DNA from 4 places in the Fundidesulfovibrio butyratiphilus genome. Region 1 is predicted to be linked to each of the others. Evidence: riboswitches for the same ligand, from Rfam matches in the RefSeq annotation. Region 1 holds a riboswitch; each other region holds the start of a gene.
The links. A riboswitch is a leader RNA that binds a small molecule or an ion and turns the genes downstream of it on or off. The one in region 1 is predicted to bind cobalamin.
Positions count from the first base shown of each region.

Region 1 (4,248 bases):
TCTCCCGGGTAAGGGTTTCGGGCGTGGGCCCGCAGGCCAGAACCCGGCCTTGGGACAGAATCAGCACGCTGTGGCAGAAGGCTCCGGCCAGGTTGAGATCGTGCAGCACCACGGCCACGCCGGCCCCTTCGGCGGTCCGCTGGCGCAAAAGGCGCATGGCCGCCAGGGCGTGGCGGATGTCGAGGCCCGAGGCCGGCTCGTCGAGCAGCATGACGCGCGTCTCCTGGGCCAGCACCCGGGCCAGGGCGGCGCGGCGTTTTTCTCCGCCGGAAAGGGTGGTCACGGACCGGTCCGCCAAGTGGGCCAGGTCTGTTTCGGACAGGGCCCGCCTGGCCGCGTCCAGGTCCGGGGCCCCGGGGGCGGCGAAGCGGCCCAGGTGGGGGTAGCGGCCCATGAGGGCGCAGTCGAGCACCGTGAAACCGAAGCGGTCCAGGGTTTCCTGGGGAAGAAAGCCCACTTGGCGGGCCAGGGCGCGTCGGGACAGGGTGAAGACGTCGATTCCGGCCAGCTCCACCCGCCCGGCGGCCGGACGTTCCAGCGCGGCCAGGCAGTGAAGCAGGGTGGATTTGCCCGCCCCGTTGGGCCCGACCACGCCCAGCACTTCGCCGGCTCGCAGCGCGATGTCGGCTCCGGCCAGGGCTTCGTGTCCACCGCGCACCACCCGCAGGCCGGTCCCGCGCAAAAGAACCGGGTCGGGCGTCCGCGCGCTACACACGGGCCGCTCCGCGCACGAAGAGCAGGCAGAAGTAGGGGCCGCCCAAGAGCGCCGTCAGCACGCCCACCGGCACCTCGTGGGGCAGGACCGTGCGCACGGCCGTATCCGCCGCCAGCAGGAGGACGGCTCCGGCCAGGGCGGACAGGGGCAGGAGACGGCGATGGGCCGGGCCGGCGGCCAGGCGCACCATGTGGGGCACCACCAGGCCCACGAAACCGATGATGCCCGAGACGGCCACGCAGGCCGCGACACAGGCCGAGGCGCAGACGAGGAGCCCCAGGCGCACCGCGGCCACGTTCACGCCCAGCCCCTTCGCGGTTTCGTCGCCCGCGCACAGGGCGTCCAGGTCGCGGGCGAAGGCCACGGCCCCGGCCAGTCCCATGCCCAGGCCGCCCAGGGCCAGCCAGGCCTCGGACCAGGTCTTGGCCACGAATCCGCCCATGAGCCAGAACACCAGGCCGGCCACGTTGTCGCCGGCCAGAAACTTCACGAATCCCAGTCCCGCCTGCAAGGTGGCGGACACGATGACTCCGGCCAGAACCAGGGTGACCGGATCGAGGCGTCCCCTGGCCGTGGCCAGGGTCAGCACCACGGCGAGCGCGGCCAGGGAGCCCGCCAGGGAACAGGCGGCCAGGGCCAGTTCGCCGTGGCCGCCCACGCCGGCCAGCAGGCCCAGGCAGGCCCCGAGCGCTCCCCCGGCCGAGACGCCCAGGGTGTAGGAATCGGCCAGGGGGTTTTGCAGAAGTCCCTGGAACAGTCCGCCGGAGAGGGCCAGGGCCGCGCCCACGGCTCCGGCGGCGACGATGCGGGGCAGTCGGATTTCGAGAACCAGGCGTTGGGCCACGTCGCCCACGCCGTCCAGGCAGGAGGAGCAGGCCAGGAGCTTGCCGGCCAGGATGCGCCCCACCAGCCCGGCGGGCAGGGGGGCCGGTCCGTTGGAAGCGGCCCAGGCCACCAGCAGGGCCAAGGCGGCGATCAGGGCCAGGGCCGTTGCGCCGGCGCGTGAGCGCCCCGGAAGGGGGGTCAAGGACGGGCTCCGGGGAGGGGAGAGGCGACGCGGACCGCGAAACGGGCGAAACGCGCACGCGCGCCCAGGCGACGAGCGCTGGTCGCGGGCTCGGCCTGACGAAACGCGTTGCCGCATGCGCGGCGGGGCGGCAAGGACGAAAGGCGTCGAATGCGGGACGCGCGGGACAAAATCACGGTGTTTCCTCCTCGGGAACCGGGCTCGGGCGTCCGCCAGGGAATCCGGGCCAGGCGGCCGGGCGCTTCCGCATTCGGCTCCGTGACGCGCGGCATGCGACTTCGGAAACCGATCGTGGAAGTCGGCCATGCTCCCGGCCGGGCGGACGTGTTCGCCCGGTCCGGGAGCATGGCCGCGCCCGGCGTTCCGGCAGGTCTTCTGGCTTCCGGATCATTCTACTCCCCGCGCCTTCCCGCCCGTGGGCAGTGGCGTCTGGCGGGTTTCGTCCCCGGTCACAGCGGCGGGACCGCTCCGGTTTCGCACCGGATTCCCTCGCAAGCGCCCCATATTCAGGGGGCCGGAACGCCAGTTTCCTAGGACAAAGCCCGACCCCTGTCAAAGAGGGTCTTGCAAAACGCCCCGTCAAACTGCTACCGGCCCCAGCATGAAGCGTGCAATTCTCTACATTCTCTGCCTGCTTGCTTTTATTGAAGTGTCGTCGCGCATTTTTTGGCGCATGCTCGATCGCACCTGGGGCTTTGTGGTGCCGCAACAGATCGGGTGCTTTGATCCGGACTTGGGATGGTCGCTCAAGCCCGGGGCCACGGCCTGGTCCAAGACCACCGGGGTGGACGTGGAATACGCCATCAACGACCAGGGCTATCGCGGACCGGTGGTGACGCCCGAAAAGCCCGAAGGCACGTTCCGCATCGTGGTGGTGGGCGACTCCCACGCGTTCGGTTTCGGACTGCGCGAACGGTTCACCTTGCCCGTGTTGCTTCAGGGGTACTTCAAGAACGTCGAGGTGGTGAACCTGGCCGTGAGCGGCTACGGCATCGACCAGATGCTCTTGCGGGTGCGCCGCGACGGCTACAAGCTCCACCCGGATCTGGTGATCTGCTACGTGCCGCACTTTGCCGACTTTCGGCACATGACCGACAGCATTTGGCGCCTGGGCAAGCCGCGTTTCGTGGAGGAAAACGGCAAGCTGGAGCTCAAGAATTCTCCCGTGACCAACAATTCTCCCCTGTTCATGGCTCTTGTGGCGGCGGACCGGTTTGCCGCGACCTGGTGTCGTACCTACGAGATCCTGCGCAACACCGTGTATTGGATGGCCATCCCCAAGGCCAAGCCCGGCGAGGTCGGACCTCCGCTCGATCCCAAGTTCTGGGCCGACACCGTGGGGCTGGGACTGGACATCGCCCGCCTTTTCGACCGCGAAAGCCAGGAACACGGGGCCAAGTTCATCCTGTTCACCCGGGTGGGCCAGATGTTCGTGGACGCCTTTAAACAGGGCGGTCCCCCGTGCCTCTACGTGGGCACGCCCCTGGTCAACGACGAAATGGTTCTGGCCCACGACCCCTTTCGCCATCCCAACGAGGCGGCCAGCGGGGTTCTCGCCTGGGAGCTGACCAAGTTTCTCAAGGAAAAGGATTTCGTGCCCAAGCAGTACTGGGGCGTGCCCATGGTGCAATAACGCCGACCCGGGCAAAGGGGGTTGGACAACCGCCTTTCGTCCGGGTATCCAGAGAAAGAGACCGACCAGAAGGTCCATCCCGGTCCGCACGGCGGACCAATTCAGGAGGTTCGTCCCGTGGCGTCCTTGCTCGAGACGTTACAATCCATAGACTTCTGCAAACTGGCCCGCTTGTACGAACTCTTCGCCACCATCTACCACGTGGCGTTGGACTACGAAGAGGAACTCATCAGTGTGCTCGAAGTCGACCAGGACGTGCGCATAGCCCGCGACGTGGCCACCTTGCCCCTGGAGGAGGAAGACTCCCCGGCCTGCATGTGGACGCTCAACGAGTATATCCGTCGCAATATCCATTCCGAGCGGACGGCCAAACTCTTCGTGGCCGCGCTTCTGCCCCGGCTCGACGCCCAACTGGCGGGGCTCGGCGTGCAGACCGCGGGGACGCAGGCCCAGGTGCTGCCCCCGAGCGATCCCCTCGTCCGGCTCATGAACTCCAACTACTACACGCCCATCCAGGTGGAAGTCGGCGGCAGCAAGGGCGAATACGTCATCGCCCCGCGCATCAAGCCCATCTTTTCCCGCTGGATCGGCGCCGACCCCCTGGATTACGACGAGGCCTATTTTTCGGCCACCATTTCCTATCATTTTCTCGAACATCACACCCTGGTCAAGGACGGCCGGGTGAACAATCACAGGGTGATTCTCTCGCCGGGCAAGGTGAGCCGCCAGTCCGGCTCGTCGTTTCACCGCAGCCTGGCCAACCTGGAAACCCTGACCATCGCCCTGTCGCCCATGGACGCCGGCTTTGTCTTTGACGTGGAAACCTACCGCAAAAAAGGCGTGGGCATGAAGGTGCCCTTCCGCTACGTGAAC
Region 1 is NZ_BAAHXA010000001.1:1,582,777-1,587,024, reverse strand. Features, by position in the region: gene ACYQ01_RS07485 (ABC transporter ATP-binding protein) at 1-715, opposite strand, end outside; gene ACYQ01_RS07480 (FecCD family ABC transporter permease) at 708-1,742, opposite strand; cobalamin riboswitch at 2,091-2,276, opposite strand; gene ACYQ01_RS07475 (SGNH/GDSL hydrolase family protein) at 2,344-3,375, shown strand; gene ACYQ01_RS07470 (carbon-nitrogen hydrolase family protein) at 3,493-4,248, shown strand, end outside.

Region 2 (4,248 bases), on a different contig from region 1:
GGCGGGCGGGGTGGTTCCGTCCGGCCGCCAGTCCGCCGGATCACCGGCCCGCCTGGCATTGGCCAGCCCGGCGGTCACGGCCACGCTGACCCGCGTTTCGCCCGCGCACAGGCTCGCCGTGCCGAGGGTCCCCAATTCGGCAGCGGTCATGAGTCCGACGCTGGGTCCGCTCCAGCCCTGGGCCTTGGCGTAGTCGGCCAGGGTGCGTTGCGGCGGGGCGAAGCCCCGGGTGCGCCCGGCCAGGTTGGCTCCCACCTTGAGGATGAAGAGCCGCGTGGCCCGGGACAACCCGCCGCACAGGGGGGCGTTGCCGCACGTGCGCCAGAGCCCGGGCAGGGTGAGGCACACGTGACCGGGGCCGCGTTCCAGAACAAGCCCGCCGGGCCCGGCGGTCACCAGGGGAGGCCCCGCCGCCAAGGCGGGGCTTTGTCTAGAACGCATAGCGCAGTCCGACGCTGAAGGTTCTGCCCGGCATGGGATAGCCGCGAACGTAGCTGTAGCGTTCGTCGGCGATGTTGTTCACGGAGATCGAGGCTTCCAGCTTTTCTACGGGGCGGTACGAGAGCTTGGCGTTGAAGACGAAGAAGGGGTCCTTGTCCACCACGTTGCCGTAGGCCGGGGAATAGGGGTTGAAGTCCTGCACCTTTTGATCGCCCTGCCACTGGGCGGAGAGGTCAAGGCGCAGGGTTTCGTTCCAGCCGATTTGCAGGCCGGGGGTCAGGGTGTAGCGCGAAAGCCCGAGCACCGTGTCCGTGCCGCGCGCGTTGACCAGGGTGTCGTCGAGCTCGGCGCGTTCGAAGAACCAGATCCAGTTGAGCGACGGCGTAAGGCTGAAACGATTGGTTCCGGCGTCGAACGTGTGGGTGTAGCGCACGAAGCCTTCCAGGCCGGAGAGCCGCCAACCCGAGGAGTTCACCCATGTCTGGGACGCGGTTGCGGGCAGGGTGGCCGTGGTGATGGCGTCGTTGTAGGCGGTGTTGAAGTAGGTCCCCGAGAATTCCAGTCCGTTCCAGGTCACGTCCGCGCCGGCCTCGCCGGTGACGCTGGTTTCGGGCTTGAGGCCCGAATTGCCCAAATACCACGTGCCCCACTGCTGAAAGCGTCCGCTGAACTTGTAGGCGTCGGGCGGGGTGAAGGCCGAGCCGGCCGTGGCGCGCAGGGTCAACCAGTCAGTGGCGTTCCAGTTCGCGCCGAATCGCCAGCTCAGGTGATCCATGGTCTTGTCCCGCGAAACCACGTCGCAGAGCACGGTGTTGCCGTTTATGCGCAGCTGGTAGTTGTCGTATCGCAGTCCGCCAAGCAGCGTGATGTCGCCCAGAGTGAGCTTTTCCTCCCCATAGGCGGCCCAGTTCGCGTAGCGGGAATCCGGTGCATAGACCCCGTCCCCGTCGCGTTTTTCCTCGGTGTTCTGGTATCGCGCGCCCAGGGTGAAACGGCCGAACGAAAAGGTGGGCACGGTGACGCGTCCGTCCAGGCCGATCTGATCGGTATTGAACTTCGAGCTGTCGTAATAGGGCGTGTCGGTGTTGTCGTACTCGTGCCGGTTGGCCCAGAAAGCCAGCCGCCAGTCCACGTCGACGGCGCTGGAGCCGCCGGTGTAGGTGGCGGCGAAATTCTTGAGCACGTCGTCCACCTTGGCGCTGGGGGTGCGCGAATAGACCGGGCCGGGATCCCCCACGTCGTAGGCGTTGAAGAAGTTGGCCATCAGGTGGAGGGCGTGTCCTTCGACGGGACGAATGGTCACCGTGCCCGAGGCCGCGCCGTCGTGGTAGGCGGTGTTGGGGTAGCGCCATCCGCCGCTGGCGTCGTAGGCGTCGACGCTGGTGACGCGTCCGGCCAGGCTGGCTCCCAGCGAGCCGTTTTCCAATCCGCCCTGGATGTCGGCCCGGGGCTCGACGCGGTTGAAGCTACCGTAGCGGACTTCCGCCGCGCCCGAGGGTTTGCCCTTGCCGCGCCGGGTGATCACGTTGATGACCCCGCCCATGGCCGAAGCGCCGTAGAGCACCGAACCCGGTCCGCGCATGACCTCCACCCGCTCCACGTTGCCCAGGGGGATGAGCGCCAGGTTGCCCGTGGCCACGGGGTTGCCGTCCACCAGAACCAGGGTTTTGGCGTCCATGTTGGCCCCGGGCGAGGCGTAGGTGTCGAAGCCGCGCAGCTTGGCGCTGGAATAGGCCCCGGGGTACTTGGTCACCGAGGCCGGAACCTTGAGGGCGACGAGATCGTCCAGTGTGGAAGCCCCGAGTTCGTCGATGGCTTTTCGATCGATGACCTGGACGTGGACCGGGGTCTGGGTGCTGGCCGAGGGCTCGGCCGTGGCCGTGACCACCATTTCCGGCAGTTCGCGTGGTTGTCCGCCACGATCTTCGGCCAGGGCCGCGCTGGCCGAAAAAAGAAGCAGAGAAAGGACTAACGCCGCACAACGCATAAAAAAACCTCCTTCTTCATCGGGTTGAAGAGGAGGCTTCGAGGAGGGAACGGACGAAAAGCCCCATCCGTCTTCGGAAAGGGGACGCGTCCGCGTTTCGGCTTGGCCTCGAAGCCTACGACACGCTGTCGCAGGCTGGTTTCCCGGCTTAAGGATCGTTCTACTCGCCGCACCTTCCCATCCGCGCCCTGGCGGACAGTGGCGTCACGCGGCTTTCGTCCCCTCTTACGGTTGCGGGCCAGCGCCGGACTTTCACCGGACTTCCCATTTCGCCTCATGGATATTGAGGACCTGCGACGTTGGCAGTGGCCCTACAACCGGGAGTGCGCCCTGTCAAGGCGAGGCCCGAAGGGGCGCGCGACCCGTATTGCGGGCTGCGGTCCTGTTCGGGGAGCGGCGCGCCGCTCCTGTTTTTCAGACGCACATCGGGAATGCGCGGACCCGGTGGCGCAGGATCTTCGCGCGGTCACGGTTTTGTTGTTATTTCGTTCGCCGGCCCTTCGTGGGGCTTTGGTGGGGCGGAGGGAGGCCCGGAGTCTGACAAATAGGCGGGAAAAGTCTCTCCTTTCGGTTGGGTTCGGCTTCCAGGCGAGGTCGCGGGGCGAAGTGCCAAGAAAAACGATAGTATGACACGCCTTGACCTGATTCAAGGAACGAGTTAAAAAATTCACAAGAAGATGGAGTCGTTCAAAATTGGTGTTGGCAGCCGCTGACTCCTGCCGCTGACAAAACGGTAGGAGTTTTTTCAATTTCAATCTGACTGATCATTTTTGTCTTGGGGGAGGTCGTATGTCACCCATTTTTCGTGTCCAGGGCGTATTGTCTGCTGTTACTTCGGCAATAAAGCAATGCAAGAGAGTCCGCTTTGGAAAACCAGTGAAGATCCTGCTGGTCGTCCTGTTGCTCGTCTGCCTTTATTATGGTGTTGGGCAAATTTCAGGACGTGTCAATTCGGAATATCTTCCCGAGCATGAACTTGCTTCCGGGAAAAGTCACATCATACAAACGATGAGTGACATGATCGAGCGCGAACTCGATACCGGATGGGCTCCCAGCGCACTGGTGTCTCCAATCAGAATGCGCCTGGACGTGAAGGCTTTTCAAAGGGGCGAGCATTTTGTTCTTCGGAGAATGAGCCAGCACATACCTCATCTGTTCAGAATCGGAGCTGAAAGCCCCGCGGGAGCGGAGTTGCTCGACGCAGCCGACGATTTCAATAGAAGCCCTGATTCGTGGTCTCTTTTCAGTGAAGATGACAGCAGGGACCGTTTTGCCCAGGGATTGAACCGCTACAAGTCTTTTAATGACCGCCTGGGAAAGGGAGAAATTCCCCAGTTGAGTCCGAGAAGCGATCAGCTGGAAGATATCATCAATGAGATGAATGCGATACTCAGTTCAGAGTACACGCGCTTGAGAAACGTGTACAGGGAAGGAAATTACGTGTGGAACGTCAGGGGCGCGTTTTATCATGCCCAGGGCGTTGTCTACGCCACGAGTGAATTGTTCAAGGCCATACAGCACGATTTTCAGCCCGTGTTGGAACGGCAGTCCGCTGTCAATACGATGAATATTTTGATTGAAACATCAGGCGGCAGTGTCGGGGAAAAGCCGGCCCTTGTCCTCAATTTCAGCGGGTTTGGCGTGCTGGGAGGAAACATTCATGCGCTGATGGGCACTATTTCCGATACGCTTGTCCAGCTTAACGCCTTGCGAGACGCCATCGCCAGGGGGACCGGCAGCGGAGTGGGGAGCAGACCGTAGCGATTCATAGCAATCCCGATTGGATGTGTCGTCAAGAGGACGTCAGGCCCGGGGCGCGT
Region 2 is NZ_BAAHXA010000003.1:15,999-20,246, reverse strand. Features, by position in the region: gene ACYQ01_RS16285 (adenosylcobinamide amidohydrolase) at 1-441, opposite strand, end outside; gene ACYQ01_RS16280 (TonB-dependent receptor plug domain-containing protein) at 431-2,428, opposite strand; cobalamin riboswitch at 2,545-2,738, opposite strand; gene ACYQ01_RS16275 (DUF2333 family protein) at 3,305-4,189, shown strand.
Region 2: linked by a shared signal. The riboswitch ahead of ACYQ01_RS16280 (TonB-dependent receptor plug domain-containing protein) and the one ahead of ACYQ01_RS07480 (FecCD family ABC transporter permease) in region 1 are both predicted to bind cobalamin.

Region 3 (4,248 bases), on a different contig from region 1:
GTCATTTCACCTGATCGACCTGCTTGACGATGGCGGCGGTGATGTTGATGGACGGATCGATGTAGGCGAAACCGTTGACGTCCTGGATGCTGAGCAGGCCGTGGGCTACGTCGGACGCCCCGCCGTCCGGGCTTGAGGTCGCTCAGGGGGGGGCCGGCCGCAGTCCATGCGGAACTTTCGGGCTGACATCCCCGGCGCGGGCGGCGTTGTCCCCCTCTGCCCGCGTCAACGAGCCAACGGGGTCTTCTGGCGTGATGCGGCCGGTCGCCGACGCGCGTCAGCCCTTCGCCATCCCTGCCGGGAGGTTCCTCCTGGTCTGCGGGCACAACCGCGAAAGGACCCGGGCTAGCCGCTTTTCTCCGGCGTCAGGTCGACGAAAAGCAGAACCTGGTCCACGCCTTCAGCCTGTCCGCTGGCCGCACGGGCCAGGGCGATGGTGTCCAGAAGGGCCTGCCGGGCCGGGATTTCCCCGGGGCCCGGCAGGACCAGCCGCCAGGCCACGACCCCGAGAAAGGATCCGGCTGCGGACCAGGCAAGGGCGGCCCTGGCCAGGGCTCTGCACAAGCCCAGGACCTGGGCGTCGCGGCCATGGGCGTAAAGCTCCACGACCACGCCAAGATACTGGCGCAGGTTCGTGTCGAGCGGGGGGCTTTCCAGAAAGGCCGTCATTTCACTTTTGCGTGCAGAGTAGTCGCCCATGGTTCCCTGTCTTGGCCAGGACCGCCGCGCGGTCTGTTACGCTTCCAGAACGTCGGCGATCGCGCACGCCTCCAGCTCGGCGCGCACCGTTCGGGCCGCTTCCACCATGTTGGCCAGGGCGGCCAGGGCCTCGGGCCAGTCCCGGGTCTTGAGGCCGCAGTCGGGGTTGACCCAGAGCCTTTCGGCCGGGATCACTTTTGAGGCCAGGCGCAGAAGCTCGGCCATCTCGCGGGCCGAGGGCACGCGGGGACTGTGGATGTCGTAGACGCCGGGGCCGATCTCGTTGGGGTAGCGAAAGACGCGAAAGGCTTCCAACAGTTCCATGCGGCTGCGGCTGGCCTCGATGCTGATGACGTCGGCGTCCAGGGCCGCGATGGCGTCCACGATCTCGTTGAATTCGCTGTAGCACATGTGGGTGTGCAACTGGGTGGCGTCGCCCACGCCGCTCGAGGCCAAGCGGAAGCAGTCCACGTAGGCCGAAAGGGCCTGGTCCCAGTCCCTGCGGCGCAGGGGCAGTCCCTCGCGCAGGGCCGGTTCGTCCACCTGTATCACGGTCGCGCCGGCGGCCTCCAGGTCCAGCACCTCGTCGCGGATGGCCAGGGCGATCTGGCGGCAGGTCTCGGTCTGGGGCTGGTCGTCGCGCACGAAGCTCCAGCGCAGTATGGTCACGGGGCCGGTGAGCATGCCCTTGACCGGCTTGTCGGTGAGCGACTGGGCGAAGCTGGTCCACTTTACGGTCATGGGCGCGGGACGGCTCACGTCGCCGTGGAGCACGGGCGGCTTGACGCAACGCGCGCCGTAGCTCTGCACCCAGCCGTGTCTGGTGAAACAGAACCCCTTGAGGCGCTCGCCGAAGTATTCCACCATGTCGTTGCGTTCGGGTTCGCCATGCACCAGCACGTCGAGGCCGAGCGTTTCCTGCTTGGCCACCACGTCGCGAATCTCCTCGGCGAGAAAGGCATCGTACTGGCTGTTCGAGACAGTCCCCTGGCGCTGCTTGCTGCGCATGGAACGTATCGCGGCCGTCTGGGGAAACGACCCGATGGTGGTGGTGGGCAGAAGGGGCAGCCGCAGGCGCTCGCGTTGGATCGCGGCCCGCTTGGCGTAGGGGGTCGCGCGCCGGCCCATGTCCGGCGTGAGCGTCCGGACCCTGGTCCGCACGGCCGGGTCATTGGCCAGCGGGCTTGCCCGCCTGGCCCGCCAGGCCCGGCGGTTGTCTTCGAGCCAGCCGTTGTCGCCCGCACCCTGGGCCAGGTTGGCCAGACAGCGCACTTCCCGGCATTTCTGCACGGCGAATGCCATCCAGTCCCGCACCTCGGGGGCCAGGTTGTCCTCACCCTCAAGATCGAAGGGTACATGCAGAAGCGAGCAGGAGGAAGCCACCAGCACACGCGCGTCCCCAAGGATATCCATGGCCCGGCCGATGACGGCCAGGGCCTGGTCGGCTTCCACCCGCCAGACGTTGCGTCCGTCCACCACGCCAAGCGACAGCGAGGTCTCCGGGGGCAGATGCGGCAACAGCGCCTCCAATTGGCCCGGAGCGCGGACCAGATCGAGGTGCAGACCGTTCAGGGGCAGGTCTTCGTAAAAGGCGGCGTTGTGGTCCACGGCCCCGAAATAGGTGGCCAGCAAAAGCTTCGGACGTTTGGTGCGGAGCAGAAGCTCCTCGTAGGTCCGGCGGAAGCGTTCCGCCAGGTCCTGGCGCAAATCGGTGGCCAGCACGGGTTCGTCGAGCTGTATCCATTCGCAGACCCGGCTCAGGTCCTCCAGCACGTCGCCGTAGGCCTCGGCCGCGCGATGGAGCAGGTCCAGGGGATCGACGCCCGGCCGGTCGCCCTTGGCCAGGGCCAGAAAGGTGAGCGGTCCGGGCAGTACGACCTTGACCCGGTGTCCGGCCGCCCTGGCCTCGCGGGCCTGGGTCGCCAGGGCCGAGGCGTCAGGGGCGAAGGCCTGGTCCGGGGCCAGCTCCGGCACGATGTAGTGGTAGTTGGTGTCGAACCACTTGGTCATCTCCATGGCCGGCTGGTCGCCGTATTCGGGACCCGCGCCCCGGGCCATGCGGTAATAAGCGTCCAGGTCGCCGGGAGCGGCGCGGCCGAAACGCGCGGGCGCGGCCCCGAGCAGCAGGGCCGTGTCGAGCATGTGGTCGTAGAGGGAAAAGTCGCCCACAGCCACCAGATCGAGCCCGGCGCGGCGCTGTTCTTCCCAGTGGGCCAGGCGCAGGGCGCGGGCCTGGTCTTCGAGGGCCTGGCGGCCGACTCGGCCGGCGAAAAAGCCCTCCATGGCGGTTTTGAGCTCACGTCGCCGTCCCATGCGGGGAAAACCCAGAACGTGCGTCAACATGATCGTCTCCTTGGTCTTTGGTCGCGAGACCGTGACGGATACCCGCACGGGCCACGGACAAGACCCGGCCCCGGGAAGAGTCCCGGCATGAAAAAACCCGCTTTCCCTAGGGAAAGCGGGCCGACGATCACGCACACGCGCGGCACGGGCCGCACGACGGATCGCCCAGGCCCAGGTCGCGAGGCCCAGTGCGGACGACCTTCGAGGCGTCTTCTGGCTTCCGGCGTCAGGCTACGAGCCTGTGATGTCGGCGGCGTCCTTCCCAGGGACTTGCCCCAGTGGTCGCCGCCTGTTCGACCGGTTACAGCAGCGCGTCTGCGACGGACTTGCACCGTCTTCCGTTTCTCGAAGGATTTCCTCAACTGCGAGTTCTCTGTACGGCCTCTGGCAAAAGGCTGTCAACGGACCCGTGCAGGGAAGTGCGTTTGGGGGGAGTGTTGCGCAACCGCAGGTGTCGTGCGAATGGCGTTGTGCCCTCAGAGGCCGGGAAAGGTCTCGTCGTGGCCGAAAATCAGGTCTCCCCCGACGAGCCAGACTTGGGCCTTGCCTGACAGGCGCACGGTCACTTCCGCGCCCGGGGCCAGGGCCGGCAGATACAGGCCGAACCGGTCGGAAAGGCCGGTCCACTGGCCGCTTTGCATGCCGCGCAGGGAAAACACGTCCTTGCCGTTCACCAGCACTTCCACCCGGTCCGAGGGGCCCGACACCCTGGGGAAGAAGAAGGCCGTATGGAGCGTGTAGCGCATGGGGGCGCTGGAGACGGCCGCGGTTGCCGTGAAGAAGGCCAGGCCCGGCTGATCGGTGCGCGCCGGGCGCAGGAACTGACGACCGGAATCGTCCGGAGACTTGACGCCAAGGTTCTCGGTGCGGACCAGCTTCAAGGGGCACGGCGTCTCTCCCGATCGCGGCCAGCCGTTGGTGAAGTGGATGCGGGGGGCCTGGAGCTTGACGGCATTGGCCAGGGCGACCGCCGGATCGGACACCGGGCAGCCGGACGTGAAGCGACGGAAGGAGGGAACTTGCGCCAGCCCCTTGAATACCTCGCGGGCAAGGAGCAGGTTGCCGAGTTTCGTGAAATGGATGTCGTCGAAATAGAGTTCGCCGGCCCGGTCCGGTGTCTTGGCCAGCCAGGCATCGAAGACCGGCTGGGGATTGATGTGCGTTGCGCCCGTCTCCCCGGCCACTGCGGCGTTGGCCTTGGGGAAC
Region 3 is NZ_BAAHXA010000002.1:449,513-453,760, forward strand. Features, by position in the region: gene ACYQ01_RS13010 (hypothetical protein) at 346-699, opposite strand; gene metE (5-methyltetrahydropteroyltriglutamate--homocysteine S-methyltransferase) at 736-3,042, opposite strand; cobalamin riboswitch at 3,231-3,418, opposite strand; gene ACYQ01_RS13020 (SGNH/GDSL hydrolase family protein) at 3,519-4,248, opposite strand, start outside.
Region 3: linked by a shared signal. The riboswitch ahead of metE (5-methyltetrahydropteroyltriglutamate--homocysteine S-methyltransferase) and the one ahead of ACYQ01_RS07480 (FecCD family ABC transporter permease) in region 1 are both predicted to bind cobalamin.

Region 4 (4,248 bases), on a different contig from region 1:
GATTTCCGCCCACCGAACCGCGAAACGCCCCCGGGCTTCGAACACGGCCCGAATCTGCTCGGCCAGGGCCCGGTTCTTGCGCGGCATGTAGGCCACGGTCAGGGCGTCCGGCTTGGACCGGGGCGGGGTGAAGACCTCCAGGTCGATGCCCGGACGAAGCACCGGCGGCCGGCGGCCCAGGCTGTGCTCCACGAACCAGGCCACCGGATCGGAAACGGCCAGAAACTCCACGGGCAAATCCCGCCAGCGCGCTCCCGGGGGCAGCCCGGAAAACAGGTAGGCCCAATTCTGCACGTACACCAGGCACTCGGCCCCCGCCCGCAATCCCGGGACCAGGGCGTTCGTCCACCCTTCCGGAACAATCCACAGGTCTTGGGCGGTAAGGTCCAGACGGACGAAATCCACTGTGGGGGCCAATTCTCCCTGGGGAGTCCACACCGCGGGTTCGCGCAAGACGGCGAAGGCCGGCAGGCCGGCCCGGTGCAGCAGGCGGGCCATGTCCCAAAGAACGGCCACGCCGCCCGTGGGCTTGCGCACCGGAGGAATAAAGAGAAATGTCCTGCGTGTCGTCGCGGGCATCTTGTCACGCCGCTCGCCTGAGGCTAGGTAGGGGTTGAACCGAAAACATCCCCCCCTTTCGGAGGCTTCCATGCACGAAAACGAACTTCCCGACCAGGGGCTTGCGCACCTTAGCCCCGAACAGACCCGGGTGCCAAGTCTGGGCGAGCCGAAAATCCCCAACCCCCGCCGGGGGTCGATGTTCGTGACCGAAGAGCAGCGGGTGCTCATCAATATCGTGAGCGGCTCTCTCAACGGCCACGCGGCCCAGGCCCAGGTGAGCCTGGAACAAGCCGGACCACGCGAGCGCATCTATTTCGATCCGCCCAAGACCAAGTGCGCCGTGGTCACCTGCGGGGGACTCTGCCCGGGCATAAACGACGTGATTCGCTCCATCGTCATGGAGGCCCATCACGGCTACGGCGTTTCCAAGATCCTGGGCATCCGCTACGGCCTGGCCGGTTTCCTGCCCAAAACCAACCCCAACGTGGTGGAGCTGACCCCGGAATTCGTCTCCCCCATCCATGAGTTCGGCGGCTCGGTCATCGGCTCCTCCCGGGGTCCCCAGCCCGTTGAGGACGTGGTGGATTCCCTCGAACGGCTCAACGTCGGCATGCTCTTCGTGGTGGGCGGCGTGGGCAGCATGCGCGCCGCGCAGGCCATCTTCGCGCTCATCAGCGAACGGGACCTGAAGATCTCCGTGGTCTGCATTCCCAAGACCATCGACAACGACATCCATTTCGTGTCGCGCACCTTCGGCTTCGGCACCGCCGTGGAAAAGGCCATCGAGGCCATCCGCTGCGCCCACGTGGAATCCCTGGGCGCGCCCTACGGCATCGGTCTGGTCAAGGTCATGGGCCGCGAGTCGGGTTTCATCGCGGCCGAGGCGACCCTGGGCATCAAGGAGGTCAACTTCGTCCTGGTGCCGGAGCAGCATTTCGACCTGCAGGGTCCAGGAGGATTTCTCGCCGCCCTGCACGAACGTCTCCACCGCCGGGGCCACGCCGTGGTCGTGGTGGCCGAAGGAGCCGGCCAGGAATACCTGCCCGAATCCCTGCGCACCGACGCCTCGGGAAACCGCTGGCTGGGCGACATTTGCGGGCTGCTCACGACCGAAATCAAGAGCTACTTCAAGGACAAGCTTCCCATCACCCTGAAGTTCATCGATCCCAGCTACATCATCCGCTCGGTGCCGGCCAGCGCGGCCGACCGGGTGAACTGCAACCGGTTGGGCTCCATGGCCGTGCACGCGGGCATGGCCGGCAAGTCCGGCATGATGGTGAGCCTGGTGCATGAAATGCCCGTCCACGTGCCGTTGCCCCTGGTGACCCACTCGCGCAAGCGCATGGCCGTGGACACCTCCTTCTGGCAGCAGGTGCAGGACGCCACGGGACAAGGCCCCCTGGTCAACCCGGCCCCGAAGAGCTGAGGAACCGTTGAAGCGTGCCTCCCGCCGGCGCCTTGACAGGACCAACGCCCGGGACTAGCGTGCCGACCATCGCGACCGTTGCGGGCTGAAGCCCGCCTTGCGGAACACGGTGTGAAACCGTGGCGGTCCCGCCGCTGTGACCGGAGACGATACCCGACACGCCACTGCCCCAGGGCGGGAAGGCCGGGTGGAGGACGACCCGGGAGCCAGAAGACGGACGGACGCGACCACTGACGGATAGAACCTATGGCAACGGCTATCCCTTGGCCCCTTTCGGGGCCAAGGGATTTTTTGTTTTTGCGGCCTTGGGTTCGAACGAAACCCAACCTCCAACCCTGCAAGGAGCCCGCATGCCCAACGACTTTATTTCCCGCCTGGCGCGCATCCGCCCGGTGGACGCCTCCCTGATCCCGGCCGGCCAGGCCCATCTCGACGACCTCACCAAGCCCAAGGGCAGCCTGGGCCGCCTGGAAGAGCTGGCCCTGCGCCTCTATTTGATCGCCAACGGCGGCAAGCCGGCGCCCGATCCGGCTATTTTTTTCGTCTGCGCCGGGGATCACGGCGTGGCTGACGAGGGCGTGAGCGTCTTTCCCCAGGCGGTCACCCGGCAGATGGTGATGAACTTCCTCAACGGCGGCGCGGGAATCAACGTGCTGGCGCGCCAGGCCGGCGCCGACCTCAAGGTGGTGGACGCCGGATGCGCGGGGGGCGACTTTCCCGAGCACCCCATGCTGGTGCGGGCCAAAGTGGGCCCGGGCACGGCGAACATGGCCAAGGGACCGGCCATGACCCGCGAACAGTGTCTGGAAGCCCTGAACGCGGGGTTCGACCTGGCCGATCGGGCCAAGGCCGAGGGTTTCGCCACCGTGGGCACGGGCGACATGGGCATCGCCAACACCACGCCCTCCACGGCTCTGTACTGCGCCTACCTGGGGTTGGACCCGGCCGAGGCCACCGGCCCCGGCACCGGACTGGACGCCTCGGGGGTGGACCGCAAGGTCCGAGTCATCCGTCAATCCCTCGAAGTCAACGCCGCAGCCGTGGCCTCCGGCGACGCCCTGGAAATCCTGTCCGCCCTGGGCGGCTACGAAATCGCCTGTCTGGCCGGGCTGATTCTGGGCGGAGCGGCCAACCGCCAGGCGGTCCTGGTGGACGGCTTCATCTCCGGCGCGGCCCTGGTGGCGGCCTGGAAATTCAATCCGGCGGTCATGGACTACGTGTTCTTCAGCCACGCCTCGGCGGAACCCGGGCACAAGGCCGCCATGGACCGAGTGTCCGCTTCCCCCCTGCTCCACCTGGGCCTGCGCCTGGGGGAAGGCACGGGCGGAGCGCTGGCGCTTCTGCTGCTCCGGGCCGGAGCGGCCGTGTTCAACGAAATGGCCACGTTTTCCAGCGCCGGCGTAAGCCAGGGGTAGTCCGCAAGGCCGCCAAGCGCGCAACTCCCGGCCGAACCTGACGCAATTTGTCCGACACTATGCGGATATCGTTCGTCAAAATCGACGCGTGACAAGAAGTGGCAAAGATCCTATAAGGGGTGAGGCGGATTATCCGTCGAAACCGTCTCACCCCCAGCCGGAGCTTTCCACACGTGAACGACGGTCTGGTCCATTTCGCAACCTACGACGGCTTGGTTCATTCTCCCGACGCCGTTCTGGCTCATCCCTCCGGGGAGTTTCAAGCCAGTCCGCCGGGACAGGTGACCGTACCCACACCGCCGTCCGACGAGGTTGTCCATGTCATCAACGAAGGCGTGATCGGGCACGTCATCAACGAGTTGGTCTGATTTGACCACGCCATCCCCGCATACTTCCTCGGGCAGACGCGGCGCCCGCTCCTTTCAGGACACCGCCATCAGCATTCAGTCCACCCTGCGAATGGCCTTCATGATCGTCACCGTGCTCATGGCGGTGGCCATGTGCCTGAGTTCGCTCATCATGGCCCATCAGAGCGCGATCAAACAGGCCAAGTCCCACCTGGGGTCCGTGGCGGCCATCAAGGGCAGCGCCCTGCTGGCCTGGAACGGGCAATTGCAGGCCGACATGGGCGCGGTGCTGCCCTCCGTGACCACCCTCCCCCTGGCCACGGCACTCCTCGCCCCCGGCCCCAACGCCGCCCCGAACGAACAACGCCAGGAGGCCTTCGCCTCCCTGCTGGCCCATGCGGCCAAGGGCTCGGCCTATTTCACGGAATTTCTCCTGGTCGGTCCCAAGGGGCTGGTCGAGGCCTCCTCCCGGCCCGGAGACAAGGACCGAACCGCCCCG
Region 4 is NZ_BAAHXA010000003.1:506,657-510,904, forward strand. Features, by position in the region: gene ACYQ01_RS18390 (glycosyltransferase) at 1-579, opposite strand, end outside; gene ACYQ01_RS18395 (ATP-dependent 6-phosphofructokinase) at 650-1,987, shown strand; cobalamin riboswitch at 2,047-2,223, shown strand; gene cobT (nicotinate-nucleotide--dimethylbenzimidazole phosphoribosyltransferase) at 2,338-3,402, shown strand; gene ACYQ01_RS18405 (hypothetical protein) at 3,576-3,770, shown strand; gene ACYQ01_RS18410 (PAS domain S-box protein) at 3,772-4,248, shown strand, end outside.
Region 4: linked by a shared signal. The riboswitch ahead of cobT (nicotinate-nucleotide--dimethylbenzimidazole phosphoribosyltransferase) and the one ahead of ACYQ01_RS07480 (FecCD family ABC transporter permease) in region 1 are both predicted to bind cobalamin.